3 regions of the Salinivibrio costicola subsp. alcaliphilus genome follow, and region 2 is predicted to be linked to each of the others. Evidence: predicted binding sites of a transcription regulator. Region 2 holds the regulator's gene; each other region holds the start of a gene.
What was found. The regulator CRP, encoded in region 2, controls carbon source genes, mostly activating them, when cyclic AMP is high. The targets are predictions, from matches to a motif close to TGTGANNNNNNTCACA.
Positions count from the first base shown of each region.

Region 1: a site for CRP is predicted at 6,115-6,130, ahead of BZJ21_RS11560 (CidA/LrgA family protein). Genes of this name have one in related genera too.
Region 3: a site for CRP is predicted at 2,857-2,872, ahead of mlc (sugar metabolism global transcriptional regulator Mlc). Genes of this name have one in related genera too.

Region 1 is NZ_MUFR01000033.1:23,080-29,964, forward strand. It holds gene BZJ21_RS11525 (siderophore-interacting protein) at 1-730, opposite strand, end outside; gene BZJ21_RS11530 (cytochrome b562) at 897-1,280, shown strand; gene BZJ21_RS11535 (lipoate--protein ligase family protein) at 1,319-2,068, shown strand; gene BZJ21_RS11540 (glutamine amidotransferase-related protein) at 2,134-2,865, shown strand; gene pcp (pyroglutamyl-peptidase I) at 2,958-3,602, opposite strand; gene msrB (peptide-methionine (R)-S-oxide reductase MsrB) at 3,677-4,816, opposite strand; gene BZJ21_RS11555 (LrgB family protein) at 4,950-5,660, opposite strand; gene BZJ21_RS11560 (CidA/LrgA family protein) at 5,667-6,095, opposite strand; gene BZJ21_RS11565 (LysR family transcriptional regulator) at 6,225-6,885, shown strand, end outside.
Region 2 is NZ_MUFR01000002.1:117,301-124,185, forward strand. It holds gene BZJ21_RS01240 (aspartate aminotransferase family protein) at 1-896, shown strand, start outside; gene astA (arginine N-succinyltransferase) at 926-1,948, shown strand; gene astD (succinylglutamate-semialdehyde dehydrogenase) at 1,950-3,431, shown strand; gene BZJ21_RS01255 (DUF1338 domain-containing protein) at 3,442-4,233, shown strand; gene crp (cAMP-activated global transcriptional regulator CRP) at 4,352-4,984, opposite strand; gene BZJ21_RS01265 (phosphoribulokinase) at 5,234-6,103, opposite strand; gene BZJ21_RS01270 (YheU family protein) at 6,160-6,378, opposite strand; gene BZJ21_RS01275 (hydrolase) at 6,526-6,885, opposite strand, start outside.
Region 3 is NZ_MUFR01000036.1:5,757-12,641, forward strand. It holds gene BZJ21_RS12035 (methyl-accepting chemotaxis protein) at 1-1,239, opposite strand, end outside; gene queD (6-carboxytetrahydropterin synthase QueD) at 1,503-1,865, shown strand; gene queE (7-carboxy-7-deazaguanine synthase QueE) at 2,047-2,712, opposite strand; gene mlc (sugar metabolism global transcriptional regulator Mlc) at 2,978-4,192, shown strand; gene sstT (serine/threonine transporter SstT) at 4,283-5,500, opposite strand; gene BZJ21_RS12060 (ChrR family anti-sigma-E factor) at 5,807-6,511, opposite strand; gene BZJ21_RS12065 (sigma-70 family RNA polymerase sigma factor) at 6,508-6,885, opposite strand, start outside.

The DNA.
Region 1 (6,885 bases), on a different contig from region 2:
TGTGGCCTTCTTCAGTCACGCCATTTTTCCAATAGCTGCTGATGTAGATAAATTCGCGCTCAACATCACGATCGTTGCGGAAGTACTGGCGCAGTGCGCGCATGCTTTCAAATTCACAGGCACACCATACCGACACTTGCCCGGCTAACCAAGGCTGTGCTTTTACCGTCTCGGCCAACGTCGGGGTAGTTAGCCAAATGATCTCCATACCTGCGGGCGCGTCGAGTGGTTGGGCATCCTCTGCGGTATCGAGCTGGATCACCGCATAGCCTTTGGCATCGCGAGGCAAGGTTTTGATCTTGGCTGATAGTGCCGGCAACGCGGTCATGTCGGCAACCATAAAGAACCAATCCGCGTCGCGATTAATCGGCGCAATCGTTCCAGGGCCGGCAATGTTAATAGTATCACCCACTTGGGCATTCAGCGCCAAGCGCGCGGCAAAGCCACAGTCGGCTTGCTCGATTTGGTGGCGAACCATATCCACTTCAATTTGGTGCTGGCTAGGCATAAAACGGCGAATGGTATAGGTGCGCATCACAGGGCGCTCACCTTCTGCTACTCCGCTCAGATCCGTGCTGCCCGCTTTATCAAACAATAACTTGATATAGCTGCCTTCACAGTCAGCGGGGAAGTTCGCGAATGCGTCGCTTTGTAAGGTCAAGCGTTGCATATTGGGTGTGATGGTTTGGGTATCAATAACGTGCGTGAGGTGATAGCTAGGCTGTTTCATATTTTCTGACTTAAAATCATTATCATTTACAATTAATCATACCATCTGGATGCGAGATGTGTAAGTGCTTTACATTGTTTTACGCTTCTTAGCTAGGCAATGCCGTGAGAAGTGAGTAATATAATAGCGCATTATTATTACTAAAAAACAATCACATGGAGCAAAAATGAAGAAAGTCATACTTATGGGCGCGGTGGCGGTGTTGCTGTCGCTGAATGTCTCAGCCTCTGAGCTCAAGCCGATCATGAAAGAAATGAAAATGACCTTTAAAGAGGCGGCGAGCGCACAAAGCATCGAAGCGATGCAAGCACCGGTCGCGAAATTAGAAACCCTGATCGCGCAAGCCAAAGCGGGCAGCTATCCACCGGAAAAAGCAGAGACCTTCATGGAAGGGTTCGATAAACTGGCGGTGACGGTAGAGGGAATTGATGCCGCGCTGAGCGAAGGCGACCTCGATAAGGCACAACAAGGCATGCGCCAAATCGATGCCTTGCGTGAAGAGTATCACGACAAACGCAACCCAAGCATTTGGCAGCGTTTGTTCGGTTAATAGCCGAATAATAGGAATATAACGACAGCAGGTGCATGATGGCGACTCAAAAAACGATTTTGCGTTATCCCTCGCTGTCGGTGGCGTCTGCGTTCGATAAAGAGCAGGCGCTGATCCGCCGGATAGAGCAGGGCGAGCTCAACGAGGCATTACTGCTTTGGCAGCCAGACGCCCAAACCTTGGTGCTGCCGGCGGGCCAAAAATGGCCACAAACGCCTGAATTGCGCAGCGCCCTATCAGCGTTAGGTTGGCAAATACAGAGCCGCCGAACTGGCGGTGCGCCGGTGCCGCAACTACCCGGCGTAATTAACGTGTCTTATCTGACGGTGTGGCCGAATAACACCCCTTATCATATCCAGACGGCTTACCAGTATTTTTGCACCATTTTACAGTCTTTTTTCCAGCAGTTAGGCATTGCGACCACGGTGGGTGACACGCCCGGATCGTATTGTGATGGTGACTACAACCTCAATATTGATGGCAAAAAAGTGGTGGGAACCGCCCAGCGTATCCTGCGTTTAAGCGCGGGTGCAGGAATGGGCGCAGACGATGCCAAACAAACGGTGATGCTGGCGCAAGCGTGTCTGCTGATTGATGCCGATTGCCAACATATTGTTGCCCCTGTATCGCTGTGTAATCAGTTGTGTGGTCACGCCGATCGCATTGAGGCCGAGGTGCATACTCCATTAGCCGCGCACTTAGATGAACTGCCGGCAACCGAGCAGCTGTTTCAGTTGTTGACTCAAGCGTTTATGGCGCGCCCGCCACTCGTGGTGGGCAAGGTTTGAGGCCGCGGCTCAATATAGTATGCTTTAGCACAGTCATGCCTAAAACAAATCCCAAGGAGTGAGGAATGCGCGTCCATCTTGTTATTCACGAGGCGTTTGAAGGCCCAGGAGCCATTTTAGATTGGTGTGACGAGCGTGCCTATCATGTGACCACCAGTCATTTGTATCGGGGCGAGCCGTTGCCAGAAACCGGTGAAGGCATTGATCTGCTGGTGGTACTCGGCGGGCCGCAAAGTCCAGATACGCCACAGTCTGAATGCCCACATTTTGATAGCCCGCGCGAGCAAGCACTTATAAAACAGTGCATTGAACAAGGCAGTGCGGTATTAGGGATTTGCCTCGGCGCGCAACTGATTGGTGAGGCATTGGGCGCTTCGTATCAGAAAAGTCCTGAGCCCGAGATTGGTTATTTCCCCATCCAGTTAACCGAAGATGGCCACATTGATGAGCATATGCCGCATTTTGCCCCACAAGAAATTGTGGGCCATTGGCACCATGATATGCCGGGGCTGACACCCAATAGTCGGGTATTGGCTAGCAGCGAAGGCTGTCCGCGCCAGATCGTGAAGTACGGACCACGGGTATATGGCTTTCAATGCCACCTTGAATTGACACCTCTGGCGGTTGAAGGCTTATTGCACGCCGCCTATCCAGAGGGCGAGGTCGCTAACAAGCGCTTTATTCAAGACCCTGCCTCCATTCGCGCCTTTGATACGGCACCGATGAATGCGCATTTGTTTGCCTTTCTCGATAGCGTGCTGACCGACAACGATCTCGTCACTGAGTGGCTGTTTTAAGCGATTAGGTTAGGAGCACGGTAACCGTAACTGTGCTCCGCTGCTAGGCGTCATTGTTTGAGCTTCATCGTCTGAGCGCCATCTAACGCGTGTTAGTGCAACATGCCTTCACACACGGTAGTGGCATCATCATCCAATAAACTCAACTCAATAGCTATCTTCATCGCTGCTACCACATCACCCACCGGCATGCTCGGGGCGCGGTGTTTGCACGCTTGTGCTGGGCTGTAGGGAATATGAATAAAGCCGGCGCGTACCTCGGTGTGATGAGCCAGCGCATGCATCAAGCCATAAAACACGTGGTTACACACAAAGGTGCCCGCGGTGTAAGAAATACTGGCAGGATGATGGGCTTCGTTTAATGCGTTCGCTAAACGGTTGAGGGGTAAGGTAGAAAAATAGGCGTTGGGCCCAGATGGCACCACCGGCGTGCCATGCGGCTGCTTACCGGCGTTGTCCGGGATGGGCGCGTTCTGATAATTGATCGCTACCTTCTCTAAGCTTATCTCGGCGCGGCCACCGGCTTGGCCAAGGGCGATCACCATCACCGGACTGAGTGATTCTAGCGCGCTGTGTAACGTCGGTAAGCTATCGTCAAAGGTGCAGGGCAGGCGCACGGCTTTAACGATGCACTCCTCATTGGGCTGCCAGCCTTCTAATGCTTGTGCCACTTGCCAAGATGGGTTTTCACTCTCGCCGCCGAACGGTTCAAATCCGGTTATCAATATCGTGTGCATCCAATGCCTCGCGTAAAAAAGCGGTAGAGCTGTACTCTACCGCAGGTTTACCAGCCAATCACGCAAAGGAAGATTTATTCAAACAGATAGAGATAATCCTCATAACCGGCATCGGCCATTTTATCGACGGACACAAAGCGCATTGCGGCTGAGTTCATGCAATAACGCAAGCCGGTGGGTGCGGGACCATCCTCAAACACATGGCCAAGGTGCGAATCCGCCACCTTACTACGCACCTCGGTGCGGCTGAAAAACAGCGAGTTGTCCGGTTTGGTAACCACGTACTGCTTATCGATGGGCTGCGTAAAGCTTGGCCAGCCGGTACCGGATTTGTATTTATGGGTGGAGGAGAACAGCGGCTCACCCGAAACGATATCGACATAAATACCAGCTTGCTTGTTGTCCCAATACGGGTTTTGGAACGCGGGTTCAGTGCCGTCTTCTTGTGTGACCTCGTATTCCATGTCTGACAACATCGTGCGTATTGTTTCATCCGAGGGGCGCGAGTAGCGGATATTCGTTGATGTCTTATCCTCCGCTTTTTGCGCATCGATCATTTCTCGCAAGGTGACCGGGTTGTCTTTGCGATCGTCACCAAAAATCTCGTCCAGATACTGATCGCGACCCGATGCGTAGCGATAATAGCTGTAACGTACGCTGTGGTTTTTATAATAATCCTGATGATAACTTTCTGCTGGCCAGAATTTCTCGAATGGGATCAACTCGGTTTTGAGCGGCTTTATGAACACGCCTAACGCGCCAATTTCCGCCATAAAATCGGCAGCAATTTGTTTTTGCGTTTCAGATCGATAAAAGATCGCGGGGCGATACTGCGGGCCGCGGTCAACGAATGAGCCTTGATCATCGGTGGGGTCAATATGACGGAAGAACTGATCTAACACCTGCTCATAACTCACCAAGTTGGGATCATAGGTGACATCAATTACCTCGATATGCCCGCTGGTGCCGGACGAGACTTCTTCATAGGTTGGGTTTTCAAGCTCACCGCCTGAGTAGCCAGACACCACATCAATCACGCCGTCGAGCTTTTCAAGGTCGGCTTCGGTACACCAAAAGCAACCGCCGGCAAGGGTCGCCTTTTGATAGCCTTGGGCTGTGGTGGCGGTATCTTTCACCGCCGCATAACTTGCTATCGATAGCAAACTGAATACTGTGAACGCGATGACTCGCCAAATTGACTTACGCTGTTTCATTATTGCCTCGTTATTAGAGTTTGTCTGTGTAAGACCTGCTTACTGCGCAGAAACTTTCATCAACTCACTCATTTTTTATTGATAGCAATAGATAGCGTACAAAGTCATACAAGGATCAATAAAGCGGTTAGGATCACCAAAGCAACTGGCCTAACACAGGTGCAAGTAACACAGTGACCATGCCGGCAATCATCATCACCACGCTAGATACTACTCCTTCTTCGTGACCAATTTGATACGCTTTAGCGGTACCGGCACCGTGGGCCGATGCACCCAAACTGGCGCCGCGTCCCAAGCGTGATCGAATCGCAATCACGGTCAAAATACTTTCACCGATTGCCATCCCAATTACGCCAGTGAGAACCACAAACAGCGCGGTGAGATCGCTTTGCCCGCCAATCGCTTTGGTGGCTTCCACGGCAAAAGGGGTAGTAATTGAGCGCATCGCCAAACTGCGTTGCAGCAGTTCAGACAGCTCAAACACCCGCGCTAACACCACAGTACTGGTAATCGCGACCAGCACCGATACAGTCACGCCTATCGACAGTGACAACCAATGGCGGCGGATGAGCGCGCGGTTATCATACACAGGGATCGCAAACGCCACAGTCGCCGGGCCCAGCAGCCACAGCAACCAGTAAGATTGCGCCATGTAGTCTTGATACGGGATCTTAAACCCAACCACCACCGCGACAATCAGCAAGGGCGCGAGCAACAATGGCATCACCAGAATGGAGGGGTGGCGGCGATACAGCCATTTGCTCATGTAATAAAAGCCAAGGGTCATTAAAAAGCAGGTGACGCTCAATAACGAGGCATGAAGCCAAGTAGGTAAAGCAGACATCATGGCTTAGCACTCCGGTTTTAGATCAGGGTGGTGCGCGTGGTGGTTACTGCGGCGGCGTGCCATTTTAACCTCAAAACGATACACTTTATCGACCACCCAAGCGGTTGACGCAATCACCATCGCGGTACTTAGAATCAGGACAACCATGATCTTACCGCCTTCTTGCAGCAATAAATCTTGGTAGTTGACCACCGCCACCACCGCCGGCACAAAAAACAGCAACATCTCGGCTAACAGCCACGCCGCCCCGCGGCGCAACCAATCGGCACGGACAATTTTCAACATCAATGCGCCTAATAACAGCAACATGCCGGTGAGGTTGGCCGGTAGTGGAATAGCAAAGGTGGTGACCAACCAATCAGACAAGAACCAAATGCCAGCAAGGACAAAGACTTGTAGTAGGGTAAGTAAGGCGTTTTTAATCAATTGCATCGAAGGCGTGCCAAGAATCTGTGAGATGGCTCATAGTTTACGTCTTAGCAGAGAGTGAATAAAGTGACTTTTTTTTATTTAAACTATGCCAAAATGGCATGGTTGACGATTAGCTTTTAAGGGCCGTTTATGGATATTCGTGCGTTGCGCTATTTTATTGCCTTAGTGGAACAGCAGAGCTTTACTGCCGCATCGGCGTCGTTGCATGTGACGCAACCGACAATCAGTAAAATGGTGCGTAACCTCGAGCAAGATGTGGGTCAGCCATTGTTGCACCGAGAGGGAAGGCGGTTTTGGTTAACCGATGCTGGTGAGGTGGTGTATCAGCGCGCGCAGAGCATTATTGCTGAGTTTGAGCAGCTAAATACAGAGCTTGACGATCTCAACCAACTGGCGCGCGGCCAGCTTAGATTGGGGATGCCACCGATGATAGGGCCGCTGTATGCCAATGTGTTGCGTGAATACCGCCAACGCTACCCAAATGTCGCGCTCAGTATTGTTGAATACGGGGGGCGGCGCACCGAACAAGCGCTGATCAATGGTGAGATTGATGTGGCAATCACCATGCTCACCGACACCCAGCCCGAGTGCTTGCAAAGCTTACCCTTACAAACTCACCCCATTTATGCAGTGCTACCTAACCAAGCCGCGTGGCGTGCGCAAAAAAGCCTGACGTGGCAGGCAGTCAAAGACGAGCCGTTTTATCTGTATAGCGCTGAATTTACCTTAAGCGATCGGATTATTGCCCGCTGTGAAGAGCATGGTTATCAGCCCACCATTGCCGCGCGTA
Region 2 (6,885 bases):
CTGAAGCGAACGAAGCGGCCCTGAAACTGGCACGTCGTTGGGCAAAAGAAGAACATGGTGAGCATAAAAGTGAAATCATTGCCTTTACCAAAGGCTTCCATGGTCGCACCTTCTTTACTGTCACCGTAGGTGGTCAGCCCGCGTATTCCGATGGCTTTGGACCCAAACCCGGCGATGTAACACACCTTCCTTACAATGACATTGCCGCATTGGCCGATCATATTTCGGACCGAACCTGTGCGGTGATGATGGAGCCTTTACAAGGTGAAGGTGGGATTGTGCCGCCAGAGCCAGGTTTTCTCCAAGCCGTGCGTGAACTGTGTGATAAACACAATGCGCTTTTAGTGTTTGATGAAGTGCAAACGGGGAACGGGCGCACCGGTACTTTTTATGCTTATCAAGAGTCTGGGGTCGAGCCCGATATTTTGGCCACCGCAAAATCACTCGGTGGCGGGATCCCAATTGGTGCCATGTTAACGACCGACGCCTTGGCTGCGCATATGAAGCCGGGGGTTCATGGCTCTACTTATGGCGGTAATCCACTGGCCTGTGCGGTGGCAGAAGCGGTGGTTAATGAAGTGACCAAACCCGACGTGCTTGCCGGTGTCATAGAGCGTGAGCAATGGTTCCGTGACGGGTTAGAAGCGATCAATGATAAATACGGCATCTTCAGTGAAGTGCGTGGCAAAGGCTTGTTACTCGGTGCGGCACTGAACCAAAACTGGGAAGGCCGAGCACGCGATATCTTGGTTGCGGCAGGCGAAGAAGGCTTATTGGTTCTCGTTGCCGGGCCTAATGTGGTGCGTTTTACTCCCTCACTGGTCATTACCAAAGCGGATATTGAAGAAGGAATGGCACGCCTAGAACGTGCGATTGCCAAGGTCGTCGCAGGATAAGCGACCTGACTCACTCGGAGGGATTTGAGATGTTAGTTATTCGGCCGATCCGTGCATCAGATTTTGATGCACTGATGTTGTGTGCGGAAGCGTCCGGGCATGGATTCACCTCCTTGCCGGTCGATGCCGATTTGCTACAGGGGCGGATTAATAATTCGCTTGAGAGTTTTGCCAAACAGGTGACAGAGCCGGGGCCAGAGGGATATCTGATGGTCGCCGAAGATTTAGAAACCGGTGAAATCGCAGGGACCACGGGCATCGAAGCCGCCATTGGTCTTGATAACCCGTTTTACAGTTACCATCTGACCAAGGTGGTTCATTCATCACGCAAACTGAACGTGCACAACATTGTTGAAGTGTTGACCTTTGGCAACAACTACACGGGGGCGACAGAAATCTGCACCCTGTTTATGCGTCCAGAGTTTCGTGGCGGGTTAAACGGTAAGTTATTGTCTAAATGCCGCTTCCTAATGCTGGCGCAATTTCCAGAGCGCTTCGCTGACGTGGTGTTTGCCGAAATGCGCGGTGTGTCGGATGACGAGGGCAACTCGCCGTTTTGGCAGTGGCTAAAAGACAACTTTTTTAACATTGACTTTACCTTGGCGGATTATCTCACCGGGATTGGTGCCAAAGGGTTTATTGCCGACTTAATGCCTAAATTGCCGATTTATGTGAGCCTACTGAGTGAGGAAGCTCGTGCAGTTATCGGTCAAGTGCACCCGAATACCCGTCCAGCATTACGCTTGTTGGAAAAAGAGGGCTTTTCTTGCCGTGGTTATGTCGACATCTTTGATGCGGGCCCAACGGTAGAATGCTTACGCCCCAATATTGAGTCTGTACGTCACTCTTTCACCGCCTCAGCGCGCGTACGAGAGCACAGTAGCGCGCAGGATTATTTAATATCGAATACCGATTTTGCTGGCTTCCGTGCCACCGCGGCGAAAGCTGCGATCGATCACGAAACCAATCAAGTTGTGATTAGCCCAGCGGTTGCCGATGCATTGAATGTAAAAAACGGCGATCAACTGCGTTTGATTGCCATGGGGGGATAAAATGACAAAGCAATCAGCAGGCCATTTGATTCATGGCGAGTGGGTAAAAGGCGAGGGCGAGATCATGACCTCGCAAAACCCCTTTGATAGTCAATGTATTTGGCAAGGTGCAGAAGCGAGTCGTTCGCAAGTGGAGCAAGCGGTCAGCGCCGCACGCGACGCGTTTTTGCGTTGGCGCAATACCGATTTTTCTGAGCGCCAAGCGCTGGTGGAACGCTTTGCCGAGATAGTGAAAGCTAATACCGATGAACTGGCTCGGGTCATTGCCGAAGAAACGGGCAAACCCTTGTGGGAAACCAAAACCGAAGTCGGGGCCATGGTAGGCAAAGTGGCGATCTCCTTGCGCGCGTACCACGAAAGAACAGGCTCACATGAAAAAGACGTCAATGGCACCCAAGCGGTATTACGCCATCGTCCACTTGGCGTTATGGCGGTATTCGGGCCTTACAATTTCCCTGGGCATCTACCTAATGGCCACATTGTTCCAGCTTTATTGGCGGGCAACAGCGTAGTATTTAAACCCTCTGAGCTGACGCCAAAAGTCGCAGAAAAGACCTTGGGCTATTGGCTCGAAGCGGGATTACCGCAAGGACTGATCAGCCTGGTACAAGGTGGACGCAATACCGGCGAGGCGCTGGCCCAATCGCGCGGTATTGACGGTTTATTGTTTACCGGTAGCGCCAATACGGGGCATATTCTTCATCGTCAGTTTGCTGGCCAGCCCGATAAAATGCTGGCGCTGGAAATGGGGGGCAATAACCCCTTGGTGGTGAGTGATCAGTTCGGTGATTTAGACGCCACGGTATACACCATTATTCAATCGGCCTACCTCAGTGCCGGTCAGCGGTGTACGTGTGCACGCCGCCTACTGCTGCCTGAGGGAGAAGTGGGTGACAAGATCTTGACTCGCCTAGCACAATGGACCAAAACCGTGCGAGTGGGCGGCCAGTTTGATGATCCCGCGCCTTTCATGGGCGCCCAAATTTCAATGGCTGCCGCCGAGGGGATTTTGGCCACACAGCAGAAATTGATCGATCTGGGAGCTACCCCCGTCATAGAGTGCGAGCATTTACACGATGCGGTGATTTCTCCAGGGATTTTAGATGTGAGTGGCATTCAAGCGTTACCCGACGAAGAGTATTTCGGTCCGCTACTACAAGTGCAGCGCTATCAGGATATGGCTGATGCGATCACGAAGGCGAATGATACCCGCTATGGTTTGTCGGCAGGCCTTATCAGTGAAGACGAGGGCGAATGGCAATACTTCCTCGATCATATTCGCGCAGGGATTGTGAATCGTAATCGTCAGTTGACAGGGGCAAGCGGTGATGCGCCATTTGGCGGGCCAGGTGCGTCGGGTAATTTACGTCCAAGCGCCTACTATGCCGCCGATTATTGCGCTTATCCCATGGCATCAATGGAAGGGGATCAGGTGGTACTGCCTGAGACGTTCGCCCCCGGTATTCCGACTCAACAAGATTAAGGAGACCAACATGGACAGTGGCCAAGCGTTATTCGATAAATTATGGCAAGACTATATTAACCGTCTTTGCCCATCGGCACATCAGGTACATGCCTTGCTCGAAGAAGGGCAGCCTTTAATCAATGATCATATTGCCTTGCGGACATTTGGTTTGCCCAAGGTTGGGCTTGAGGTCTTGGCGCGCCCCTTCCTGGCGCTAGGCTATCAGCAAAAAGGGGACTATACCTTTGAAGCGAAAAAGCTCAATGCCTGCCATTTCGAGCACCCCGATCCTTTGATGCCGAAAGTGTTTATCAGTGAATTGATGGTCGAGCAATGCTCGCCTGCGCTGCAAGCCATTGTTCATAAGCTGGTGACACAAGTCGATGCGTCGTCACTAACAGGGAGCGATTTTCTTCATCAGGGGCGGCTTTGGGACATCGATAGCGCCACCTATCAAGCGCTTGCTGAGGAGAGTGAATACGCGTCCTGGGTAGCCGCGCACGGTTATGGCGCGAATCATTTCACAGTGAGTGTCAATCAGTTAAAGGCGCATGATCATTGCCAATCGGTTAATCAAAAGCTGCGAGACAATGGCTTTGCAATTAACGAAGCGGGTGGGGAAGTAAAAGGGGACGCATCCGTTTATCTGGAGCAATCCTCCACCATGGCTGACCGTGTCCCTGTTGTTTTCCCTGATGGCACGCAAACCATTCCAGGTGGGTTTTATGAGTTTGCTAAGCGTTATGTGTTGCCCAACGGTGAGTTGTACCAGGGGTTTGTTGCCGCTTCAGCGGATAAAATTTTTGAGAGCACGCACTAACAAATAGTGGATATAACGAGGCCTAAACGGTTAAGGAAGAGTTCGCTCTTCCTTTTTTTTGTTTTAAAAAGAAAAACCGACGCCAGGGCGTCGGTTGGTGATACAGAGAGCGGCGCGATTAGCGTGTGCCGTATACCACGATGGTTTTACCATGGGCTGAAATAAGATTTTGCTCTTCCAGCATTTTAAGAATACGCCCCACGGTTTCACGTGAACAACCAACGATTTGGCCAATTTCTTGACGTGTGATCTTAATTTGCATGCCATCAGGGTGCGTCATGGCATCGGGTTGCTTCGCTAAATTCAACAAGGTTTGCGCAATACGGCCCGTGACGTCCAGGAAGGCAAGATCCCCCACTTTTTGGCTGGTCACTTGCAAACGGCGCGCCATTTGTGAGGACAAACGCATTAATATATCAGGGTTAACCTGGATCAGTTGGCGGAACTTTTTGAATGAGATTTCTGCCACTTCACAAGGAGACTTAGCCCGAACCCAAGCGGTACGCTCCTGATCATCTTCGAAAAGGCCTAGCTCACCGATAAAATCACCTTGGTTAAGATAAGACAGGATCATTTCCTTGCCTTCTTCATCTTTGATTAGAACGGCGACAGACCCTTTCACGATGTAATACAAGGTCTCCGCTTTTTCGCCTGCATGAATCAGCGTGCTTTTAGACGGATACTTGTGGATGTGACAATGTGAAAGGAACCACTCGAGTGTAGGGTCTGTTTGAGGTTTTCCTGGAACCATATAACTTATTTCCTCTGCATGTGTTGCCCGGCAACAACGTCCTATCTTTGTCTGAGGGGTAACCCACCAGATCTATGCACAGAATACGAAGTCTGGGCGCGGGCTACAAGCTCACTGTATGTTAACAAGAGTGTATCTTTTTTTGTTAGCAATTTCTTGATTTTGATCTAGGCCAACCGCCTAAAAACCTGGCAAAAACGTGGCTAAGATCACGGCTTGAGAAGTAATACACGATAGATGCGCTACGCCCTAGCCAATCTTGCCTTTTTCGATTAGCTGCTGAATCAATGGACGGATGATAAGTTCCATCGCAAAGCCCATCTTACCGCCTGGCACGACGAGTGTATTATGCCGTGACATAAAAGACCCCGTGATCATTTGCAGCAGATAAGGAAAGTCGACGTTTTTCATCCCTCGAAAGCGGATCACCACAAAGCTCTCATCCAACGAAGGAATGCCTTTGGCGTTCAGTGGGTTGGAGGTATCGACCGTCGGCACCCGTTGAAAGTTAATGTGAGTGCGTGAGAATTGCGGCGTAATATAATGCAAATAATCGTCCATCGACCGCACAATTGAGTCGGTGACCGCTTCGCGTGAGTGGCCCCTATCGCGGGTATCGCGGACAAATTTCTGAATCCACTCAAGGTTGACGATCGGGACCATACCAATCAATAGGTCGACATGTTGGGAGACATTGACCTCACCATCAACCACACCGCCGTGCAAGCCTTCGTAAAATAGTACGTTGGTATTGTCGGGTAAATCCTGCCATGGTGTGAAGGTCCCTGGCATTTGATTGTAGGGCACCGCTTCATCAAAGGTATGCAAGTAGCGGCGATATTTGCCTGTGCCGAGTTCACCGTACTCACGGAAAAACTGCTCTAATCGCGGAAAATCATTGGCGGTGGGGCCAAAGTAACTAATGTGCCGTCCTTGCTCACGTGCTTTACGGATCTCGACGTCCATTTCCGGTCGCGTAAAGCGATGGAAACTGTCCCCTTCTAGCCACGCCGCTTTGATGTTCATCATCTGGAACATCTTACGGAATGCTTCGGACGTGGTGGTGGTCCCTGCTCCTGAAGAGCCGGTGACCGCGATGATTGGATGTTTAGCCGACATGACGCGCCCTGTCATTCAGTCTGAATGTGTATCGCTGTTTATTGCGTACAGCGATGCTAAGATCTGAGTGCTTCCTTACGACGAATATCCACTGTCTCGTGCAACTCAGAATACACAATCACGGCGTCGCCGGATTGCAGTTGTTGGCGAACATCCGCCACTTTTTGTGCAAAGCTGACTTCCTGCTCACCATAATCGGTTCCTTCCCGTAACACAAAGTGCTCGATTAAACGAGTCAGTGTTTCCTCAGGGACCGATTGCCAAGGAACCATCATACTACATCACCTTTTGTTGATTTATGGCTGAGACGTTAGGGTGCTTGATGCTGATATTGTGAATCAGCTCGCATTTTACCCAATCATTCAACACAATGCAGTCGATCAATGTGCGTCGGTCTTTTTTGCTTTGCGTGGCGTCCCTTTTTAACGGGACGAGCAAAGGCGTGAGGCTAACCAGTGAGGCACCGACTGCTCCAGCCAGAACTGTGGCTGGCGCCAACTGCCGGTAACAAAACCAACATGCCCACCATGCTCGCTCAGTTGATAGTCAATATTCGCGGGCAGAGGCGAGGTTGGGATCACTGCGTCGGTCATAAAGGGATCGTCTTTCGCATGGATAATCGCAAGTGGGACCGTAATAGCGTCAAGGACAGATAAACCACTACAGCTTTGATAGTAGTGTTGAGCATCGTCAAAGCCATGCAGCGGTGCGGTGACCGTTTGATCAAACTCGAACAGAGTTTTAATCTTTGGCCGCTCCCCAGCATGCCACCGACCCACTTT
Region 3 (6,885 bases), on a different contig from region 2:
ATGGCTACGACTGGCAAGGTTGCGTACTTCGTCGGCAACCACCGCAAATCCTCGGCCTTGCTCTCCGGCTCGAGCAGCTTCAATGGCGGCATTCAACGCCAATAAGTTAGTTTGCTCGGCAATTTCCCGGATCACGCTGAGGATCGTCGTTACTTGCTGGCTTTGTTGATTAACATCCAATATTTGTGTGCGTACTTGGCCAATATCAGCCACCAACTTACGAATGTCATTGGCCGCGACATTCGCCAGATCACTGCCCTGATTGGCACTGCCTGCGGCAGATTCACTCAATTGCGCCGCTTCTTGAGTACGATTTTGAATGTCGTGTTGATGCTGCTGCACATCATCGATGGCTGAAGACATGTCATTGGTTTCGTGACGTTGGCTATCAGCTAATTGATCGGTATGGCTTGAGACACGGATCAGATTCATGGCCTCAGCAGACAGGGTTTCTGAGGTGCGCTGAACTTGTTGCAGGCTGGCAGCAAAGTTATCAAGCAACTGGTCGCAACTATTGCACAGTTCACCAATCTCGTCGTCACGGGTATTGTTGAGGCGCTCGGAAAGATTTTTGTCGTGGCTGGTGCGTTTCATAAAGGCAGAGACGCGCTTAAGCGGGGAGACTACCCAGCGGCGAATCACAGTGAGTGAGATTAAAAATCCAATCACAGCGATGCTGCCCATGATCCCAGCGGTAATTAACATTTCTCTATCGATAGTGCTATACAAAGGCTCAAGATCATACTCGAGCCGGATAACACCGAGTACGGTGCCTTCCTCTGCTACGTGGCATTGCAGACAATTGGTACCGCGATAATCGCTGCTCGCTTTCATCGGCAGGGCGACCACCAATCCTTTTCCCGCATCAGCATCAAAGGTTTCGACAATGGTTTCACCTTTGAGGGCACGTTGGTCAATGGCATCCTGAGCAGATTGCTCAGGATTTCCTGGGCCAAAAAAGCGGGTAATTGCCTCTCCACGGATCACGCGAGCGTCGTCGATGCCTTTGTGTGACAGCATTTTCTCTCGCAACGTATTACGCTGACTGATGGTGCCGGTGAGCATCAGCATATTAAGGCTATCAAAGTAGTTGGACGCTTTATCTAAGGTTTGCTCGCTGACAATCGATGTCATCAAGGCTTTTTGTTGATGCGACTGATAGGCCAGCGAGGTGGCGAGCACAAGAGCGAAAACAAGAAAAAGAGCAAGAAGAATTTTGCTCGCAAGGGTCATACGCATGAGTCAACCATTTGTTATTAATTTATAGAGTTATCAGTTCTAGCCTGTAGCGGCTATGTTAAACCGAGAGCGCACTTGTGGCGGTATCCTCATATAAAATGTGTGATTTCATCGACGTAAATCGTCCCAATAATGAGATGGAAACCCGTATTGCGAGGCATTCTGGCCGCACAGACTAACGGGTGTGCTCGGATGAATGCGTTTGAGTCGGCCAGCGAATTTAAGTAGCATGCGGCCTCTTGTTGTTGTTGGAATGAAGTAAAATGACCACTGAGTTGTTTAAAGAATTTACCTTTGAGGCGGCACACCATTTACCGAATGTGCCAGAAGGCCATAAATGTGGGCGTTTACATGGGCATTCATTTACGGTGCGTTTGTATGTAGAAGGCGACGTTGATCCGTATACGGGGTGGGTGATCGACTTTGCCGAAATAAAAGCGGCTTTCAAACCGATTTATCAGCGCCTGGATCACTACTATCTCAATGACATTGAAGGGCTAGAAAATCCAACCAGTGAAGTGCTAGCACACTGGATTTGGCAACAGGTAAAACCGAATCTGCCTCTGTTAAGTCAGGTCATGGTGAAAGAAACTTGTACCGCAGGTTGCACTTATCGAGGTGAGTAACGAAACTCGACGTGAGTAACAATACTCGAGGTAAATAAGAAGCAGTCGAGAGAAATAAAAAACGCCGAGTAGCAGTGCCTAACTTTATGAGGTTACTTTAGTACTCGGCGTTTTTTGTCGCTTTTTCGACGTGTGCTTTGCTCCATGACGGCGCGATTTATCTTGTCACCGTCATCGTCACTTAGGCGATATTCAAATACTTGTGTGTTTGCACGGATAAACGCCAGCCGCGCGCAATGCAGGTGTCGATGCAAAGTTTGGTTGCACGTGGCTTTTGGCTTACCGGCTGCAGCGCAATGGTTGCACTAGGAGAGGCTGGGCAGGTCTCAAGCAGAATCTCTAGTTGTGTAATGTCCTTTTCTGTCCCCACCGGATGTTTTATCTCATTGGCTCGCGCCATCGCACTGGCGAGAACGGGCAATTTACCGCGCATATTGATTTTGGGCGACACCGTTACCCAGGTGGCTTGGCTCGCATAGACCGTATAGGTGCCACTGGTTTCAATTTGGCATTGGCATCCAGCCTCTTCTAAGGCTTCCGTTAAAGGTACCAAATCATAAAGACAGGGTTCGCCCCCGGTAATCACGATATGCTTAGCGTGATAGCGTTGCGTGATTTCAGTGACGATATCTTCGGCTCCTAGCCAGCACCAAGTCGGTGAATCCTCTGACTTATCAATAATAAAGATCTTATCTTGCTGATCCTTATCATCCGTTTCCCAGGTTTGCTTAGTATCGCACCAGGCACATCCTACTGGACATCCTTGCAAGCGGACAAAAACCGACGGAACCCCTGTGAAGGTGCCTTCGCCCTGGATCGTTTCAAATATCTCGTTGACTCGGTACATGGTGATTAATAGCGATAGAATATGAGCTCCGCATTATGCCAACGAATAAGTTTGAGATCTTGTTTTTTAGCCCGCGATTAGAGGATGAACAGCGTTACTGTTTAGACAGGTTTTGTGAGTTTGTACGCGATTTCAAAGATACAAAGTGACAAATGTCACGTGCTAGCGGCCAATTGCTTCACAATTAGTTCGCGAAGTAAAAAAATTCACCTAAATAGGCGGTGTCAGGGTTTATCGCCACAGCCACGTAGTAATAGGAAAGGGCATGATTATTGGGCAGCCGGGACATATCGATCATATTAAGCGCAAAAATGCGGGCACGATTTATAACTTAATCGACCGTTTTGAGCCTATTTCGCGGATCGAACTCTCGAAACGCAGCCAACTGGCGCCTGCCAGTATCACCAAAATTGTGCGCGAACTGATGGACGCTCACCTTGTAAAAGAGGCGCCGATCCAAGAAACGAGCATGCGCGGGCGTCCAGCTGTAGGGCTTATGCTGGATAACGAAGGCTGGCAATTTTTGTCCATGCGTCTAGGAAGAGGTTATCTCACTCTGGCGCTGCATTCGCTAAGCAGTGAAATTTTGATTCAAGAACGGCATGAATTAACGGTGGTGGCGCAAAGTGCATTACTCACTACCGTGGTCGATCATGTCAATGCGTTTTTCTCTCGTCACCAACAAACGGTGGATCGTGTCACCAGTATTGCGATTTCGCTACCGGGCTTGGTAAATAGTGCCCAAGGCACCGTGATTCAAATGCCGCACTTCGAGGTCGACCATATGCCTCTAGGGCCTGTATTACATCGTGAGACCGGTTTACCGGTATTTGTGGGGAACGACACCCGTTCTTGGGCACTAGCGGAAAAGTTGTTTGGTAACGCGAAAGAAGCAGACAGCGCCGTTCTGGTCGCGGTTCACAGCGGCGTTGGGGCCGGTATTGTGCTCGAGGGCAAAGTGCTTCAAGGGCGGATCGGTAACGTTGGCGAGTTAGGTCATATTCAAATTAAGCCCTTTGGTAAGCGGTGTTTTTGCGGTAATTATGGCTGTTTGGAAACGGTCGCAAGCCTGTCCGCGATCTATGAGCAGGTGGAGACATTGCTCAATGAAGGGCATCCGAGTTGCTTGCACGACCAACCCCTCACGATAGAGGCTATATGCGATGCAGCGGTGTCAGGCGATGGTTTGGCCCACCAAGTGATCACCGAGCTGGGGCATCACTTGGGAACCGCCATAGCGATTGTGGTGAATTTATTTAACCCAGAAAAAATATTATTTGGTGGCGAATTCAATCGCGCTAAATCGGTCTTGTATCCTGCGATCATGGAATGTTTAAAAACGCAGACGATTCCGCTGTATAGCAAGTACCTAGTCTTGGAAGAAAGCTATTTCTATACCCAAGCGACGATGCCTGGAGCGGCGATGGTAAAGCAGGCGATGTACGATGGCAATTTGCTGATGAAAGTGCTGGAGGGCTAATCGTTGCCTTGGTTGACAATTAAAAAGCGGTTAAAGAAAAAGCAGGTGTTGATGCACCTGCTTTTTTTTGATCTTGGCTAAGGGCGTTGGTTAGCTGTTTTTACGCTCTTCACCCAAGCATGCCGCCGCGGTAAATACTACGTCGGTTGAGCTATTCAGGCCCGTTTCGGCAGAGTCTTGTAAAACACCGATAGTAAAGCCAATCCCAACCACTTGCATGGCAATCTCTTGTGGAATACCAAACAAATTACACGCGAGTGGGATCAACAATAGGGAGCCGCCAGCAACCCCCGACGCGCCGCACGCGGATACCGCGGCCACCACACTCAACAGCACAGCCGTGGCGATATCCACTTGGATACCGAGTGTATGAACAGCAGCCAGGGTTAATACGGTAATGGTGATCGCCGCGCCTCCCATATTGATGGTGGCACCGAGTGGGATAGAGACAGAATAAGTATCTTCATCCAAATCAAGGCGGCGGCATAGCTGCATATTCACTGGAATGTTGGCTGCAGAGCTACGGGTGAAGAAAGCGGTGAGACCGCTCTCACGCAGGCAGCGAAAAACAAGGGGATAGGGGTTTTGACGCGTTTTGATATACACAATCAGCGGATTTACCACCAAGGCGATGGTTGCCATACTGCCGAGTAGCACCCCCAAAAGGTGTAAATACCCCATCAAAGCATCAAAGCCACTTTTCGCTAACGTGCTTGCTACTAAGCCAAAAATACCCAAAGGCGCAAACCGGATCACAAAGCGGACGATCATCGATACCCCCTCGGATACATCCGAGAAGACACGTTTGGTTTCGTTCGACGCATGATGAAGAGCAATACCTAAGCCAATCGCCCAAGCCAAAATACCAATATAGTTACCACTCATCAACGCGTTAACAGGGTTGTCAACGATATTGAAAAGTAGCGTACTTAATACCTGGCTAATGCCCTCTGGCGGCGTAATGCTAGCATCCGTTGCGGCAAACTCGAGGGTAGTCGGGAACAAAAAACTCATGGTCACCGCGGTCAATGAAGCCGCAAGGGTGCCGATAAGATAAAGCCCAATAATGGGGCGCATGTTGGCCCGTTGGCCTTGTTTCTGGTTGGCAATGGACGCTGCCACTAAAACGAAAACCAAAATGGGTGCGACGGCCTTCAATGCGCTGACAAAAAGTTGTCCGAGCAATCCGGCTGTGCCAGCAAGCTCGGGGGATAGATAGGCTAAAACACCACCGGCAAGAATACCGATGAGTATTTGAAGTACCAGCGAGTTACCTCGACTGACACTGGCGAGTTGTGTTTGACTCATGTGACTCTCACTTCACTGTGTTTATTATCAATGGCTGTTAATGAATCGTTAGAAGTGACGAATTAAACCAGTTAAATTCACCCTATGTAAAGGGAAAATTGTTACTTTGAACTAGTTAGGTAGGACTGAAGTGGCGAGTTATGATTAATGAGAGGTTTATTTAGTGTAATTATTCTGTTATCGCTGCAGAATAAATGGTGATAATTCTAGGTCTAGCCGAGCAAATACGTGGATTTAGGCGGCCATCTAGCATAAAAAAAGGCGACCATAGCGGTCGCCGAAGGATAACAACTAGCACAGAAATTTTTAGTAAATCGCATGTCCCACGGTATTGAGCAACTTACTCACGCCTTTTGTGAAGTAGAGAGGGGCATCTGCAATGGTATAGCAAAGGCAACCTTCTTTTGTGTATGGCGTATGATGGTGACGGCTATCGAGTAAAATAAAGTCACCTGGCACATACTGACCACTTTCATCTTCAAAGGTACCGTCCAACAAAAGGGTTAACTCATAGCCCTTGTGAGTGTGCGCAGGCACTGAACCGCCTTCATCGATATGAAGAAAACTGGCTCGCGTTGCCCCTTCGTCAAGATTAAGTCGCGCACGTTGAACTTTACCAAAGGATGCCCAATTTGAATCGCCGAATCGTCGCAGTGCCCGAGGTAAGGCATATGTTTTTTCACCGACAGTAATTTGTGTTGCGCGCGCTTCGGGTTGTTCCGCCCCAGATTGCGTCAACGCATCGGTATCGTTGGCAGCCGCTTGTTCAAAAATGGCGGATAGCATTTCATCTTCAGCGTTGTGATCCCATTCATTTACCATTAACGCTTCGTCGCCGACTGTTTCTTGAGCAAACGCCACTGATGCAAGCCTTTCTTCTGCAGTAGCCACGTAAGCTTGGCACTCCTGGCAAAGTTCAACATGAGCAGACAACGCAATCGCCATCGAAGTCGGCAATTTGCCAGCAGCAAAAGCATCCAGTAAATCGGTCGATGGGTGATACTTAATCATTGTTTTACCTCCAGGTGATTGCGAAGCTTTTCTAGACCTAAACGCAATCGGGACTTGACGGTGCCCAATGGCACATTTAATTGTTCTGACAACTCTTGATGAGTCAATTGCTTGAGATAAACCCCTCTAACCACCTGCTGCTGGACCGCGGGTAACTCGTCAATAAAACTGAGAAGCTCTTGGTCCATCATGTACTGAGCACCGGAATCTGTTTCGTTGTCCTGTTGCCCTGACTCGAGAATGGGCCAGATATCATCGCTAAAATTGTCTTCGCGATTCGATTGCACCTTGCGGAGCATATCGAAGCTTAAGTTACGCATGATAGTGAATACCCATGTCGTCGCCGCGCCTTTGTCAGAATTATACAAGTGGGC